3 regions of the Tenacibaculum sp. AWR4_210 genome follow, and region 2 is predicted to be linked to each of the others. Evidence: riboswitches for the same ligand, from Rfam matches in the RefSeq annotation. Region 2 holds a riboswitch; each other region holds the start of a gene.
What was found. Region 2 has a riboswitch for cobalamin ahead of ACXAG7_RS16880 (TonB-dependent siderophore receptor). Riboswitches for the same ligand answer to the same signal wherever they lie in the genome.
Positions count from the first base shown of each region.

Region 1: it holds a riboswitch for cobalamin, as region 2 does, so the genes downstream of both, ACXAG7_RS07560 (TonB-dependent receptor plug domain-containing protein) here and ACXAG7_RS16880 (TonB-dependent siderophore receptor) in region 2, are expected to answer to the same signal.
Region 3: it holds a riboswitch for cobalamin, as region 2 does, so the genes downstream of both, ACXAG7_RS16495 ((2Fe-2S) ferredoxin domain-containing protein) here and ACXAG7_RS16880 (TonB-dependent siderophore receptor) in region 2, are expected to answer to the same signal.

Region 1 is NZ_JBSWYF010000003.1:349,758-354,321, forward strand. It holds gene ACXAG7_RS07560 (TonB-dependent receptor plug domain-containing protein) at 1-1,024, opposite strand, end outside; cobalamin riboswitch at 1,106-1,302, opposite strand; gene cobU (bifunctional adenosylcobinamide kinase/adenosylcobinamide-phosphate guanylyltransferase) at 1,460-1,963, shown strand; gene cobT (nicotinate-nucleotide--dimethylbenzimidazole phosphoribosyltransferase) at 1,969-3,018, shown strand; gene ACXAG7_RS07575 (adenosylcobinamide-GDP ribazoletransferase) at 3,023-3,790, shown strand; gene cobC (alpha-ribazole phosphatase) at 3,775-4,302, shown strand; gene ACXAG7_RS07585 (ABC transporter substrate-binding protein) at 4,304-4,564, shown strand, end outside.
Region 2 is NZ_JBSWYF010000010.1:105,057-109,620, reverse strand. It holds gene ACXAG7_RS16885 (PepSY domain-containing protein) at 1-680, opposite strand, end outside; gene ACXAG7_RS16880 (TonB-dependent siderophore receptor) at 722-3,061, opposite strand; cobalamin riboswitch at 3,154-3,341, opposite strand; gene ACXAG7_RS16875 (N-acetyltransferase family protein) at 3,448-3,966, shown strand; gene ACXAG7_RS16870 (hypothetical protein) at 3,977-4,564, shown strand, end outside.
Region 3 is NZ_JBSWYF010000010.1:3,671-8,234, forward strand. It holds gene ACXAG7_RS16480 (pyridoxal phosphate-dependent aminotransferase) at 1-495, shown strand, start outside; gene cbiB (adenosylcobinamide-phosphate synthase CbiB) at 483-1,418, shown strand; gene ACXAG7_RS16490 (AAA family ATPase) at 1,415-1,948, shown strand; cobalamin riboswitch at 2,006-2,190, shown strand; gene ACXAG7_RS16495 ((2Fe-2S) ferredoxin domain-containing protein) at 2,377-3,216, shown strand; gene ACXAG7_RS16500 (Rossmann-fold NAD(P)-binding domain-containing protein) at 3,197-4,015, shown strand; gene cobA (uroporphyrinogen-III C-methyltransferase) at 4,018-4,564, shown strand, end outside.

The DNA.
Region 1 (4,564 bases), on a different contig from region 2:
ATTTGTTTACCACGTCAATGTTTACCGCAGTTCCTTCATACATACTTTCGTTAATCGATTTAGAAAAGCTACTGTACTGCTTTAAATTACGTGTTATTTTATTAAAAGACGCCAACACGTACACTTCTCCATTTTCATAACTAAACTTCGGTTTTACACCGTAGCGAACTTGAGAAAATGCCCAAGTATTTCTCGCTTCATCTCTGTAGGCACCTGCATCAAATTCCGAATCAAACTCATCGTAGTTAAGAAATAATCCTAAATCGAGATTCTCCGTAAAATCATAGCCTAATTTTACCAAGGCATTTTTGCTGTAAAAAGAATCATCTTCAAAAACTTGATCCGTTTTGCTCTTAGCAGCTGACAATCCTTCAACTCCAGTTAAATCAAAATAGGCCAAGTACTTCAAATTCCCAAGCGTTCCGTTGATACTAACGTTTTGATTTTTATTATTTGGACGGGCACTAAACGACTTGCTATCGTTGTACGTACCGATACTCGCTTCATAGGTAGCGCGGATCGCTTGTTTTGACGATTTCTTTAATATGATATTAATTACCCCTGTTGCAGCTCCTGTTCCATACAAGGTAGAAGCAGCTCCTTTTAAAACTTCAATTTTTTCAATCTGGTTTAACGACAACAAACGCAAATCATAGCTCTGATTGATCCCCGATGCATCAGATACCGGAATACCGTCTATCAACACCAACACCTGTCTACTTCTTCCTCCACGGATATAAGTTCCTATTTGACGTCCTCTATTCGAGTTTGCACCATTAATTTCAATTCCTGGTAAATTGTTTAATAACTGAACTACTGTGTTTCCAGCGTTTTGTTGAATTTCCTTTTGAGAGATGGTATAGATCACCTTACCCGTGTGCTCTTTTTTCAAATCAAACTTGGTTGCCGTTACCACAACTTCGTCCAACTCTTCATTTTTCGTTTGCTCATTTTCCTGAGCGTACAAACTTCCCCCTACCATTGATAGTGCCAAGGCACCAACAAAAAATAATTGTTTTCTCATTAGTAAATGTTACTTTAATTTTTAAATATTCAGGAAAAAAATCAGCGCAGTAAACCGCCCCCAAACTTTTATCCCGAAAGTTCGAATTCTTGAAAATTGGCAGGTCTCCTGGCTTGCGTCTTATTATCTACCTTCCCATAAATACAGTGGTAATCTTGAATGATAATAAGCGGTTTAGCTTACAGTTGCGGGAACAGCTTCGGATTTACACCGAATTCCCTTTTAATTTTCCTCGCCCGTTGGGCAACAAAGGAAAAACCAAAATTCGGGGCAAATGTATAGCATTCTTTTAATTACTGAATCATATATTACCGTTTTTTTATCAATATTTTAATTTTTCATTTCTTTTCGTGCTACTTTCTAACGAATTCGTGATAAAAAGTCTTTTTTGCTATCAAAATCTTTCTAATCTTTGTATTTCAAAATTTATCTTCTATGATTTACTACATCTCTGGAGGAGAACGTTCCGGAAAAAGCTCTTACGCAGAGCGACTTGCAGAGTCCTTGTCATCAGCACCAATTTACTTAGCCACCTCTCGTATTTGGGATGCTAATTTTAAAAAGCGCGTACAACGACATATCGATGATCGCGGAGAGCAGTGGAGCACCGTTGAAGAAGAAAAAAAACTCAGTACAGTCATCGCTGCAGGACAAACCGTGGTAATTGACTGTGTAACGCTTTGGCTCACGAATTACTTTACAGATACAGAAAGTGACGTGCAGAAGAGCTTACAACTCGCTAAAGAAGAATTCGACAAACTGCAACAAATAGACGGTAATATCATTATCATTTCTAATGAAATTGGCATGGGACTGCACGCAACGAGTTCTATTGGAAGAAAGTTTGTAGAACTTCAAGGCTGGATGAATCAATATATTGCACAACGTGCAGACAAAGCAACCTTTATGGTTTCTGGACTCCCTTTACACTTAAAATAAACAACATGTTTACGATAGCACCATTACCGACAACCTTAGTACCTGAACTTCAACAGGCCATCGACACCAAAACAAAACCTTTAGGAGCCCTTGGCACTCTCGAAAAAATAGCCTTGCAAATAGGCCAAATACAAGAAACTTGTACTCCTGAAATAGTTGCCCCTACCATCGTTGTTTTTGCGGGTGACCACGGAATCGCAACTACCAATAAAGTAAGCCCATACCCACAGGAAGTTACCCAACAAATGGTGCTTAACTTTTTACATGGTGGGGCAGCAATCAATGTTTTTTGCCAACAAAACCAGTTGGATTTGCGCATCGTTGATGCTGGCGTAAATGCTGATTTTGAGGCACAGGCAAACCTTATACAGGCCAAAATTGCGAAAGGTACTCGCGATTATAGCCAAGGCCCAGCCATGAGCATGGAACAATTAGAAAACGCCATGAATCATGGAGCTGCCATCGTCGATACACTGTATCAGAACGGAACCAATGTCATTGGCTTTGGTGAAATGGGTATTAGCAATACATCCTCAGCTGCCTTGCTCATGAGCTACTTTACCAACACGCCCATAGCTGACTGTATCGGCAGAGGTACTGGACTCGATGATGAAGGACTTGCACTTAAAATAAAAACGCTGAGTGATATCTATGTTCTTCACCGTGAAAAGATAGAATCTCCTTTGGATGCTTTAGCTACTTTTGGAGGATTTGAAATTGCCATGATGAGCGGTGCTATGCTGAGAGCAGCCCACTTAAAAATGACCTTACTCATTGATGGCTTTATTGTAACTGCCGCCCTACTAGCTGTACATGCACTACAACCTAACATCACAGCCTATTGTATTTTTTCGCATACTTCAGGTGAACAAGGACACCTTAAAATGCTCAATTTCCTCGAAGCGACGCCCCTACTCAATTTGGGCTTGCGTTTAGGAGAAGGAACCGGCTGTGCCCTAGCCTTCCCTATTATTAAATCAAGTGTAGCATTTTTAAATGATATGGCAACTTTTAAGAGTGCCCAAGTATCAGCAGCCACCACAAAAAACGCCTAACCCCATGAAAAGACAAGTGCATTACTTTTTAACTGCCGTGCTGTTCTTTACGAGAATTCCCTGTCCTTCTTGGGTAGATCACTCACCTGATTATATCAACAAAAGCAGTCGTTACTTTTCTTTGGTCGGTATATTAATCGGTGCAATTTCCGGTCTATTGTATTGGTTGAGCACACAGGTCTTTGACAACGATATCTCGGTGCTGATAAGTATGATTAGTTCGGTCTGGATAACAGGGGCTTTTCACGAAGATGGATTTGCTGATGTTTGTGATGGATTTGGTGGAGGATGGACCAAAGCCAAAATACTTACCATTATGAAAGACTCGACCTTAGGAACCTTTGGTGTGTTAGGTTTACTCTTTATCATCGCGCTCAAGTTTTTGGCCTTGTATAAACTGAGTACCCTTTCAACTGTACTTCCTTTTATCCTTATTGCCGGACACAGCCTCAGTAGATTTGCAGCAACCTTACTGTTGTATACACATCCGTATGTACGTGATAACGACAGTTCTAAAATCAAACCAACAACCAAACAAATGAGTACCAAAGCACTCATTATATCCGGATTTTTTGGCCTTGCACCTTTGCTGTTATTAGAAAACACCTTGGTTTACCTAAGCCTATTACCCGTTCTTTTGTGCTATTTGTACTTGGGTAGGCTGTATACGAAGTGGATTGGTGGACAAACAGGCGATTGTGCAGGTGCCCTACAGCAAGTTGCAGAAGTTGTATTTTATTTAAGTTTAGTTGCCTTATGGAAGTATATTTGATTCGTCATACCACCCCTGAAATTGCCAAAGGAATCTGTTATGGTCAGTATGATTTAGACCTAGCTACGAGTTTTCCTTCTGAACTAAAGACCATTCAACAAGCGCTTCCAAAGCAAGTATTCAACTATCCCTGTTTTAGTAGTCCATTACAACGCTGTTCTCTTTTAGCTCAGCAGTTATTCAAAACCGTACGCTTTGATGAGCGATTGAAGGAATTGAATTTTGGACAATGGGAAATGCGTGCTTGGGACGATATTCCCAAAGCGGAGCTCGATCCTTGGATGCATGACTTTGTCAATACTCCAACTCCTCAAGGAGAATCGTATGTTGATCTCCACAAAAGAACTACTGAATTTCTAGAAGAACTCAGACAACAAAATCTCACGAATGCTGTGCTCGTTACCCACGGAGGAGTCATGCGAAGTATTTGGGCTCATGTCCACGATATCCCTCTCAATAAATCATTTGATCTTAAACTGTCTTATGGTTCCATTTTAAAACTACAACTATAACATGAAAAAATTATACGCTCTTTTCCTACTCTTGATACTGAGTTATCAATGTACTTCTCCAAGTAAAAAGACAACGCCTACAAAAGAAGTCACTACTAGTACCATTAAATACGCGAATGGTTTTGATATTCGCATAGAAAATGGCGAAAAAAAACTCATCGTTAAACGGGTTTTCCAGAAAGGAAACAAAACTACTACCTATACGCTTGGTGCTACTACCGATATTGAAGGCAATAGTCTTCAGGTTCCTGTTGAGAATATC
Region 2 (4,564 bases):
CGGACCCAACCCGTAACAATCCCTGTAAGTACCATCACAAATCCCAATCCAGATAGCCAGACGATAAGTTGGAACCAAAGCTCGTTATGAATGCGTATGTCTTTGAAGTAAATCCAATGAGGAATGGCACCTAGCCAGGCCCACATTCGATCACTGGCAGTCGTATGTGACAGTATTTCTCCAGTAACAGAAGAAATGTAGACATACGGGGTGTCGGGGCTGTCGAAGGTTACTTTGTAAATAGGGAGGTGCTTGAGGTAGCGAGTTCTCGGAATCCACTGATCCAGGGCAGTCAAATGGGTGACCGATCCTTTTGCGGTTGTTTTTAATGCTTCTTTTGCCAGTAAGAATGCTCGTTCACTGTTGGTAGTTAGCTGTTGCCCGGTATCTCCATATCTAGAAATAAGGGTGCCGTTACTGGAGGTTAGGTGATAAACAGGACGCTGTAGCTGATAGTTAATTCGGAGTTGGTGTAAGGTGTCATTACGGTAATCGGGAAAAACTTCCGAAGGGGCTTTCAATGTTGCAGTTGTAGCGCTTTGTTGTAAGGCTCTCTTTTGTGAAGTACTCAAAAAAGGAAAGCTCTTATACATCATGACAATTCCGGAAAGAAACCAAATGAGAAAGAGGAAACTAAAAAACGTTCCTAACCAACGATGAAGGGTAATTATTTTCTTCATGAAATAAAAAGAGTGCCCTCGACAAGGGAGGGCACTTCGGTTTATAATTTATAAGCTAATGATATTCTGAAATTACGACCTTGTCCTACAAAGAACTGACGATCGTAAATAGCATCTGTGTAATACAGTGTATTGGCAAGGTTGTTAATGTTTACCCCTATGCGCACGCGTTTGGCTTGATAGTAGATAGTTCCGTCTAGGGTAGTATAGGCCGGAAGCGTAAAAGTATTGCTCGAGTTGGTGAAATTACTACTCACGTAGTTTCCTCCAAATCCGAGTCCGATACCGTGCAAAGCTCGCGATTGGAACTCGTAGTTGGCCCAGAAATTAGCACTGTGTTTCGGAGCAAAACGCAGTGAGTTACCGGGAGCTACACGTTGTAATTGAGGGTTGTATGACCGTACCTTTGCATCGACAAAAGCATATCCTGCTTTTAGGTAGAATCCAGGAACAGGCTGTGTTTCAATATCTAATTCAACTCCTTTAGAATCGGCTTCTCCAATTTGTTGGTAATCATTGACACTCGTTCGTTCAACAATGTTATTTTTAAGTAGGTAGTAGGTTGATAAGGTTGCGGAAAAACGTTGGTTTTTCTGATACTTAACACCACCTTCTATTTGGTATCCCTTTTCCGGATCAAAAACAACACCATTGGGAGCTACTCTTCGAGAAGGTTTAAAATAATTAGAATACGAAGCAAAAAAGCTCAGCGCATCAGGAATGGGTTGGTAAACAACTCCCGCGCGATAGGTAAAGGCAGTTGGTGGGATCGTGGTGCGCGTTCCTGAAGTAAGCACAACGCGATCCTTGTTGAGTTCATCTCTGTAGTAGGTTCCATCAAAAATATCATAACGCAGACCTATCATGGCTTTAAAGTGCTCTGAAATACTAATGGCATCTTGTAGGTAAAAACCACTGACAAATTCTTCCTTAACATCTACTTTGTCGTCAACAGCTTCGATATGTCCTTGGTTTAATACGGGGTTTTGAACAGAAATGGTCGTAAACGTACCAGGGCCAATCACCTTACCTCTAAAGGTTTTTCTATCCAAAAAACTCAAAGAATTTCCGAGTAAAAGTTGGTGTTTTATACTACCCGTTGTGGCTTGAAAACTATAATCGAGCTGATTTTGTAATGTTTTTGTTTGATGATTAAAATAGAAAGGAAAATTTCTTTTAATAGCGTCTTTAGTAGCGTTTAATACTAAGAATTCTGTAGAGAGGTAATCAATATCGTCACTTGCATAGGACAAAAGGTTGGTAAGTTTTGATGTTTCAGAAAACTCATGCGTGTATTTTAATTGAGCGTCGTAGCGTTTGTGTTTGAGATAATCCTGCGGATCGTTATAACGTGTTTTTGGATCCAAGCCAGGTACTAGTGAACCGTCGTCGTCCATCGGAATTCCCGTATCGGTGTCGTATTGGTCGTCATTGACTTGTAAGTAAAAATCCAAACGATCTTTAGAGCTCGGAGTATAGGTCAAAGCAAAAGATCCGTTGTTGGTAGCCACGCCGTAGTCTCGCCACCCTTGGCTTCTGGTCAAACCAAAGTCTGTTCGGTATCGGAGTTCAGGAGAAATGGAACCTCCAAAACCAGCACTCATGGTATAACTTTTATAGCTACCATAGCTAATAGTAAAGTTACCAGTATCGTGAAGGGTTGGTTTTTTTCGAACGATGTTGATAATTCCTCCTAGCGCTGAGTGTCCGTATAGTACACTTGCAGGGCCTTTTAAAACTTCGATACGAGCAACGTTGGCAAGGTTAGTACTTGGAGCACTTGTCGATATATTATGACGCTCATCACGCACTCCGTCTAGCAATAAAACAAAATTGTTAAATCCGCGAATTCGGAAGGTTTGAAAACCACCGTAACGATTAATAGGTCGAACTCCAGTGGCACTTTTTACCGCCGTTCCTAAATCGTCCACTCCGCGTTGAAGGAGCAATCGTTGATCGACGCTGTTGGTAGTAACGGGAGCATCGATATCTTTAATAGGAAGTTTTCCTACAGCCAGAACAGCAGGCTTCATACCTTGTTTCCTAGCGTCGATTTGCACCTCGTCCAAAGCGATGACTTCTTTTTGTAGAAAAAGAATAAATGGCTCAGAACTTGACAATGACGCAATGTTCTTTACTACGGTTTCATAGCCGATTTTTGAAAATTGAACAGTTTTAGTTTTAGTAGGTACTTGAAGCTGAAAATGGCCATTGGCATCGGTATGGGTACCTTTGCGTACATTTTTAAAGGCTACAGTGACATTGGAAATGGTTTTTCCGGTTTTCAGGTCTTTTACGGTTCCTGAAATTGTAGTGTATGATTGCGCATTGGCAACAATAGCCAACAGCATAAATACACTGCATAATACAAATTTTTTCATCTGCTGAAAAATGAGTTTTAAGCAGGTAATGTGCAGAAAATACTACGATGAGTAGTTGTATATTTTCTAACCCTTTACCCGAGAGTTACTAATAAAATTATGAATTGTTGGCAGGTCTCCTGACTCGGTTCCGAACAATCGCCTTCCCACTAATGTTAGCAGTGACTTAATTGATTGCTCGTTGTAAATAAACCTCACAGTTGCGGGAACAGTTTTGGATTTTCACCAAATTCCCTTTTAATTTTTACCAGCGTAAAAAACCAAAAATCGGGCGTAAAAGTAAGGATTTCACAGAAATGACCAAGTTGTATGTAATTTTAATTAGGAGAAAAGTAAGTACAGGCTTGAAGGCTTTGAATATGAGAGATTTTTTTTAAGTTTACCTGATGAGTAGCTTAGAACCTATAGAATTTGAATTTCATCCTGCAGACGAGGAAGCTCTGGATGAGGTACTTGCACTGTTTAAAGAAACAGCATTGAAAATTCAAGCTAAAAATGTGGACCATTGGCAGTATTGGATTCATCCTCCTATTGAAAAAATTGCCTGGGTCAAAGAAGGCTTGTCTCGAGGAGAGTACTATTTTATCCGAGATCTCCAAGAGAAAACCATCGGTATGGTTAGAATCATGGAAAAAGATGAATACTATTGGGGATTGCGAGATGACCAGGCATTTTACGTACATTCTTTGGTAATCAAAGAAGCCTATAACGGTCGTGGACTGGGGGCTTTAGTATTGCAAAAAATTGCAGTAAAAGCTCGAGCAAAAGACTGCGAGTTTTTGCGTCTTGATGCCGTAGCCACTAATGTGAAACTGTGTCGTTTTTACGAAAGTTTAGGATTTGTAAAAGTCGGTGTAAAGAAAGTCCCTTTATCGTCGAATAATTTATACCAATTACCATTGTAAAAAGTATCCTATGATAAGTGAATTAAATAAAAAGTTGAATGAAAAATTAAGACGTGATCTTATTGAAATGGAGCATCGCGTAGCTGGATTGACGAGTTCCTATCAACCTATACAAAAAGCATTGTCTCTTTACAAAGAGTACGACCTGGAAACCTATAAACGAGAAGTCGAAAGTGATTTGTTGCGAGCCATTCCATATTGGAAAACCATGCAGTTGCAAGATGCTACTACCTACGATGCCATTTTATTTGAGTATAGCGATCAGGAGCTACCACCATTCGAAAGTTTTTCGTTCGGCCTTTATAATATGAGAGATTATAAATTAACCATTGACCCTCACTATTATGAGTATGCAGAATTTGGTGAATGGAATGTCGGATACGGTGTGTCTTTAGATCCTTTTGCGGTATGTGCTCCATTCCATGTTGAGGCCGTGGAAGAAGAAGATGTGTATGATAAAATGCATTATGAAGATGAAAATTCAGGAGTGAAAGAATTGAATTTATGGGCTGATGCAGCTGTGAAAAAAATACTAAATGAGGTATTCGCTGCTGCTGATGCACAAGGATTGTTTGATGATTTGGAACTGAGAAAAGGA
Region 3 (4,564 bases), 100 kb from region 2:
ATTTCGGTAGTCCCATTATTAGCGGAACACAACAACCTCATCATCGTAAAATCACTGACCAAAGTCTTTGGCATTCCCGGCTTACGCCTTGGCTACCTTATGGGAGCTACTGCCATTATCGATGCTATTGCTGCACACAAAATGCCTTGGAATGTCAATGCTTTAGCGCTTAGTGCTGGACGGTATATTTTCCAAAACTATGCATCGTTATATCCTGACTTTTCCACATATTTGCAACGTTGTTACGAACTTCAAACTGCTATCTCAGAGATTCCTGGTTTTCATAGTATCCCTTCTCGAACTTCGTATTTCTTGGTAAAGATGCAAGACTACGTATCTCAACGCCTAAAAAACTACTTGGCTGAAGAACACCAGCTGTTGATTAGAGATGCTTCTAATTTCAAAGGTTTAAACCAGCGTTATTTTAGAATTTCGGGGCAAAGTGACTCTGAAAACAACCTACTCTTAAAAGCCTTAAAAGCATGGAAGCACTGATAAGCATCTCACCTTTATTACTTGGATATGTACTAGACCTTCTTATGGGTGATCCGCGAATGTTACCACACCCTATTCGACTCTTTGGAAATGCGATTTCCCTAGGTACTCGATTATTAAACCATGGAACTCATCGATTTTTAAAAGGACTTTTGCTAACTGCTCTCCTTTGCGTTGCTACTTTTCTCTTTTTTTGGTTTCTCATGCAATGGACTGCTCAATACCTCTATGTATCACTGAGCATCGGAAGTATTTTTTTGTTTTACGCACTGGCCAACAAAAGTCTGCTTGAAGAAGGCAATGCCGTATTTACTGCTCTCGAAAAAGGCATCGAAGAGGGACGCTCAAGACTGTCATGGATTGTAGGTCGAGATACCCGATCACTAGATACTCAACAAATTACCAAAGCGGTATTTGAAACTGTTTCTGAAAATCTCAGTGACGGTGTAATTGCCCCTTTGTTTTACTATGCTTTTTTGGGAATTCCCGGTGCGATGCTCTACAAAATGATTAACACCTTAGACTCCATGATTGGATACAAAAATGACCGTTATTATTATTTTGGGAAGTTTGCTGCCAAGCTAGATGATGTTTTTAATTTTATTCCTGCCCGATTAACGGCAGTGCTCATGTTACTCGTCAGTGGAAAGTTACATAAGCTCCCTACAGTCATGAGGCAAGCAAAAAATCACACAAGCCCGAATGCGGGATATCCGGAAGCAGCATTAGCTATTATTTTGGATTGTCAGTTTGGGGGCCCGAATGTTTACCATGGAAAACTGGTAAACAAACCCTATATAGGGACTAACTCACGTCAAGTACTCCCCACTGAATTCAAAGCCGTATCCAAGATCAACCAACGAAGTACTTTTTGTTTTGTAGTTCTTATCGCTATTTTACAATACCTTTATTACACACTATGAATCGAATTATCATAACAGGAGGTCCGGGTTCTGGAAAAACTAGCTTGTTGAAAGCTCTCAGAAACAAAGGTATGCAATGCTTTGATGAAATTGCTCGTGCGGTTATTGAGGAACAGCAAGCTAAGAAAGGTCAAAAAACCCCTTGGCAAGATGTTACCGGATTTACGGAGCTCGTCTATGAGAACACTTTAGCTAAATTTGATGAACCCATTTCAAATTTTGCTTTTGTAGACCGTGGATTACCAGATAACATCGCCTACTTAAAACATTATGGAGGCCTTATCAGTACCCAATGGAAAACTTTTAATTACTTCGATTTTTACTATCCGACTGTCTTTTTACTACCTGCATGGGAGGCGATCTACGAGCAAGATCCACAACGACTACAATCGTACACAGAAGCCCAGGCCCTGCATAAAGAGTTAGTAAAGACCTACAAAGACTTGGGGTTTGAAATTATTCAACTTCAAAAAACAACTGTAAGCAAACGCGTTACTGCCGTGATTCAATATACAAACCACCTTCATTAGGAATGATTCCTTCTGTTTCTCGACATCATCACATTGATTTAAAATAATATCATTTATATTCGCAGGTAACAAATTGGTTTTTTAGCACACTAAAAATTAAAAGGGAATTTGGTGCAAACCCAAAGCTGTTCCCGCAACTGTAAGCTCTCACCAATTTTTGTACGACAACCACTGTAATTCGTTATGGGAAGGTGTACAAAATAGAGCGAAGCCAGGAGACCTGCCTCTTTGTGTATATTTATTAACTCTCGGGTAAAGAGTTCGAAAATAGTTACATATTTTCTTCCCTTACCTGCTATTATCAACACAATTATGACAAATTCAATGATTTTAAGCAGGGTATGGTCTGGAATACTGTTCCAAAAGACCTACTCTTCGGCATTTCTGCTTTTTTCTTGTAACACTACAATCTATTCAAAACGCTAGGTATGGGAAAAGACTTATCAAAAGTAACCACCACCTTTCAGTTTTGTGATGGCGGATCGTGCAGGAAGGCACATAGTGAATTGAGTGTTAGAGAAGCTAGAGCCCATTTGAGAAATGCCGACTTATGGCACAGCACTCATACCATAAAAACTCGTTGTAACGGTCGTTGTGAAGATGCTCCTACGCTCATAGTTCAGCCTGGAAATTTTTGGTACAAACAACTAGACCAACAAAAAGTAATTGAAATAGTAGAGGCCCACACTACTGCGCAATCACCAGTAGAGGCCTATTTATTATTTAAAGAAGGCGGTGAAAGCGTTTTATCTAACCGAGAACGCAAGGTTACTCCTGTGGTATTTAAACCCAAAGTTCATGAGGAATACGGGACTGTACTCGTTGCCAGAGCCTCAGCCTCTGACCAGTTTTTATATCCCGTACTAAAAACCATGTTTGAAAAGTTTCCAAACTTCGAACTGCTCCACCCTATCCAAAACACGCGAATTACCACTGAGCATCAGGTAAAATACACAGATGCTTTTGACCTTATGATTAAGGGACCTGAAGCGGAACTCGCTATAGCCATCGGTCCAATTACCAAAGCTATGGAGAAAGAGGTAGCCCCAGAAATTCTAAGTCGAAAAGTAGGTGTTTCTGAGGTATACTGGTTCGATAATCATGAGCGCTATCAGGGGGCTATACATTTAAAAAACAGAAAAGGAAAACCGATTGTGAATTTTTTAATTCCAAAAGAAAATCAAGACCTTTGGACTTATCTAATGACAATATATTTAGAAATGACTATTAACTCACCTAGAATTGCCGATGAAGTTACCACAAATTAGTATAGTTGGTTCAGGTTGGCTCGGTGGTGCTTTAGCTACCGTACTAGCAGAAGACTATACTATTCATATTTCAACTACGAGCGTCTCTAAAGTGGAAATGCTAAAAGCTCAAGGATTTACTCCTTTTGTTTTTTCCTTAGGATCGACGACGAATACTCATGAGATTCCATCTTTTTTGGAGGGCAGTGATATTATCATTATCAACTTTCCACCGAAGCGACGTATCGATGCTATTGAAACCGTTTACCCACAGCAGGTATCGGCTTTACTCCCGTTTATAAAAGAACATCAAAAGGTTCTCTTTATCAGCTCAACCTCTGTGTATCAAAACACCAATGATTGGGTTACGGAGTCTTTACCCCTTCATCCTGAAAAAGCATCTGGCTTAGCGGTGCGAGTTGCAGAGCAAGCTCTTCAAGAGGCTTTACAAGAACGATTAACCATCCTTAGATTTTCGGGGTTGATTGGGTACGATCGTTTGCCAGGACGATTTTTGGCTAACAAAAAAGAGCTCAGAAATGGAAAATCACCCGTCAATGTCATACATCGCGATGACTGTATAGGACTCATTCAACGCATCATTGAAACAGAAAGTTGGGGTGAAATTTTCAATGGTTGTTCTGACGAGCATCCTACACGTGAGCACTTTTATACCCTAGCAGCAGCGCGCCTTGGATTAACGGCTCCAGAATTTGTACAGGAACAAACACCTACAAATTTCAAACTGATTTCAAATCGTAAGAGTAAAGAAAAACTAGCATACGTATATAAATTCCCCGATCCTTTAAAACTAATTTAAGCATGGCCAAAATTTCTATTATTGGAGCAGGACCCGGTGACCCAGAATTACTGACGGTAAAAGCATCGCGATTAGTTACGGAAGCCGATGTTATTTTACATGATAATTTAGTATCGGAAGCCATACTCAGCTTAAACGGGCATGCTGAGAAAATATACGTCGGCAGAAAATTTGGAGATAGCAGCAATCAAATGGATCGTCAGCTTCGTATTAATGAATTGCTACACGAACACTATTCACAAGGAAAAAACGTCGTTCGATTAAAATCTGGTGACCCCTATATCTACGGACGAGCCGCTGAGGAAGCTCGCTATCTAAGTGAACGCTCTGTAGACTTTGAGGTAATTCCGGGAATTTCAGCAGCTTTAGCCGCAGCAAACATCTATAATATTCCAATTACGGAGCGCAACAAATCAAACGCCGTACTTATCTGTACTGCACATACTGCTGACTATTCTTTTGAGCAACTCAACGGCATTGCACATATGCTGAAAGCTGGAAATACCATCAGCATCTATATGGGACTCAAAAGTCTACATCGCATTATTC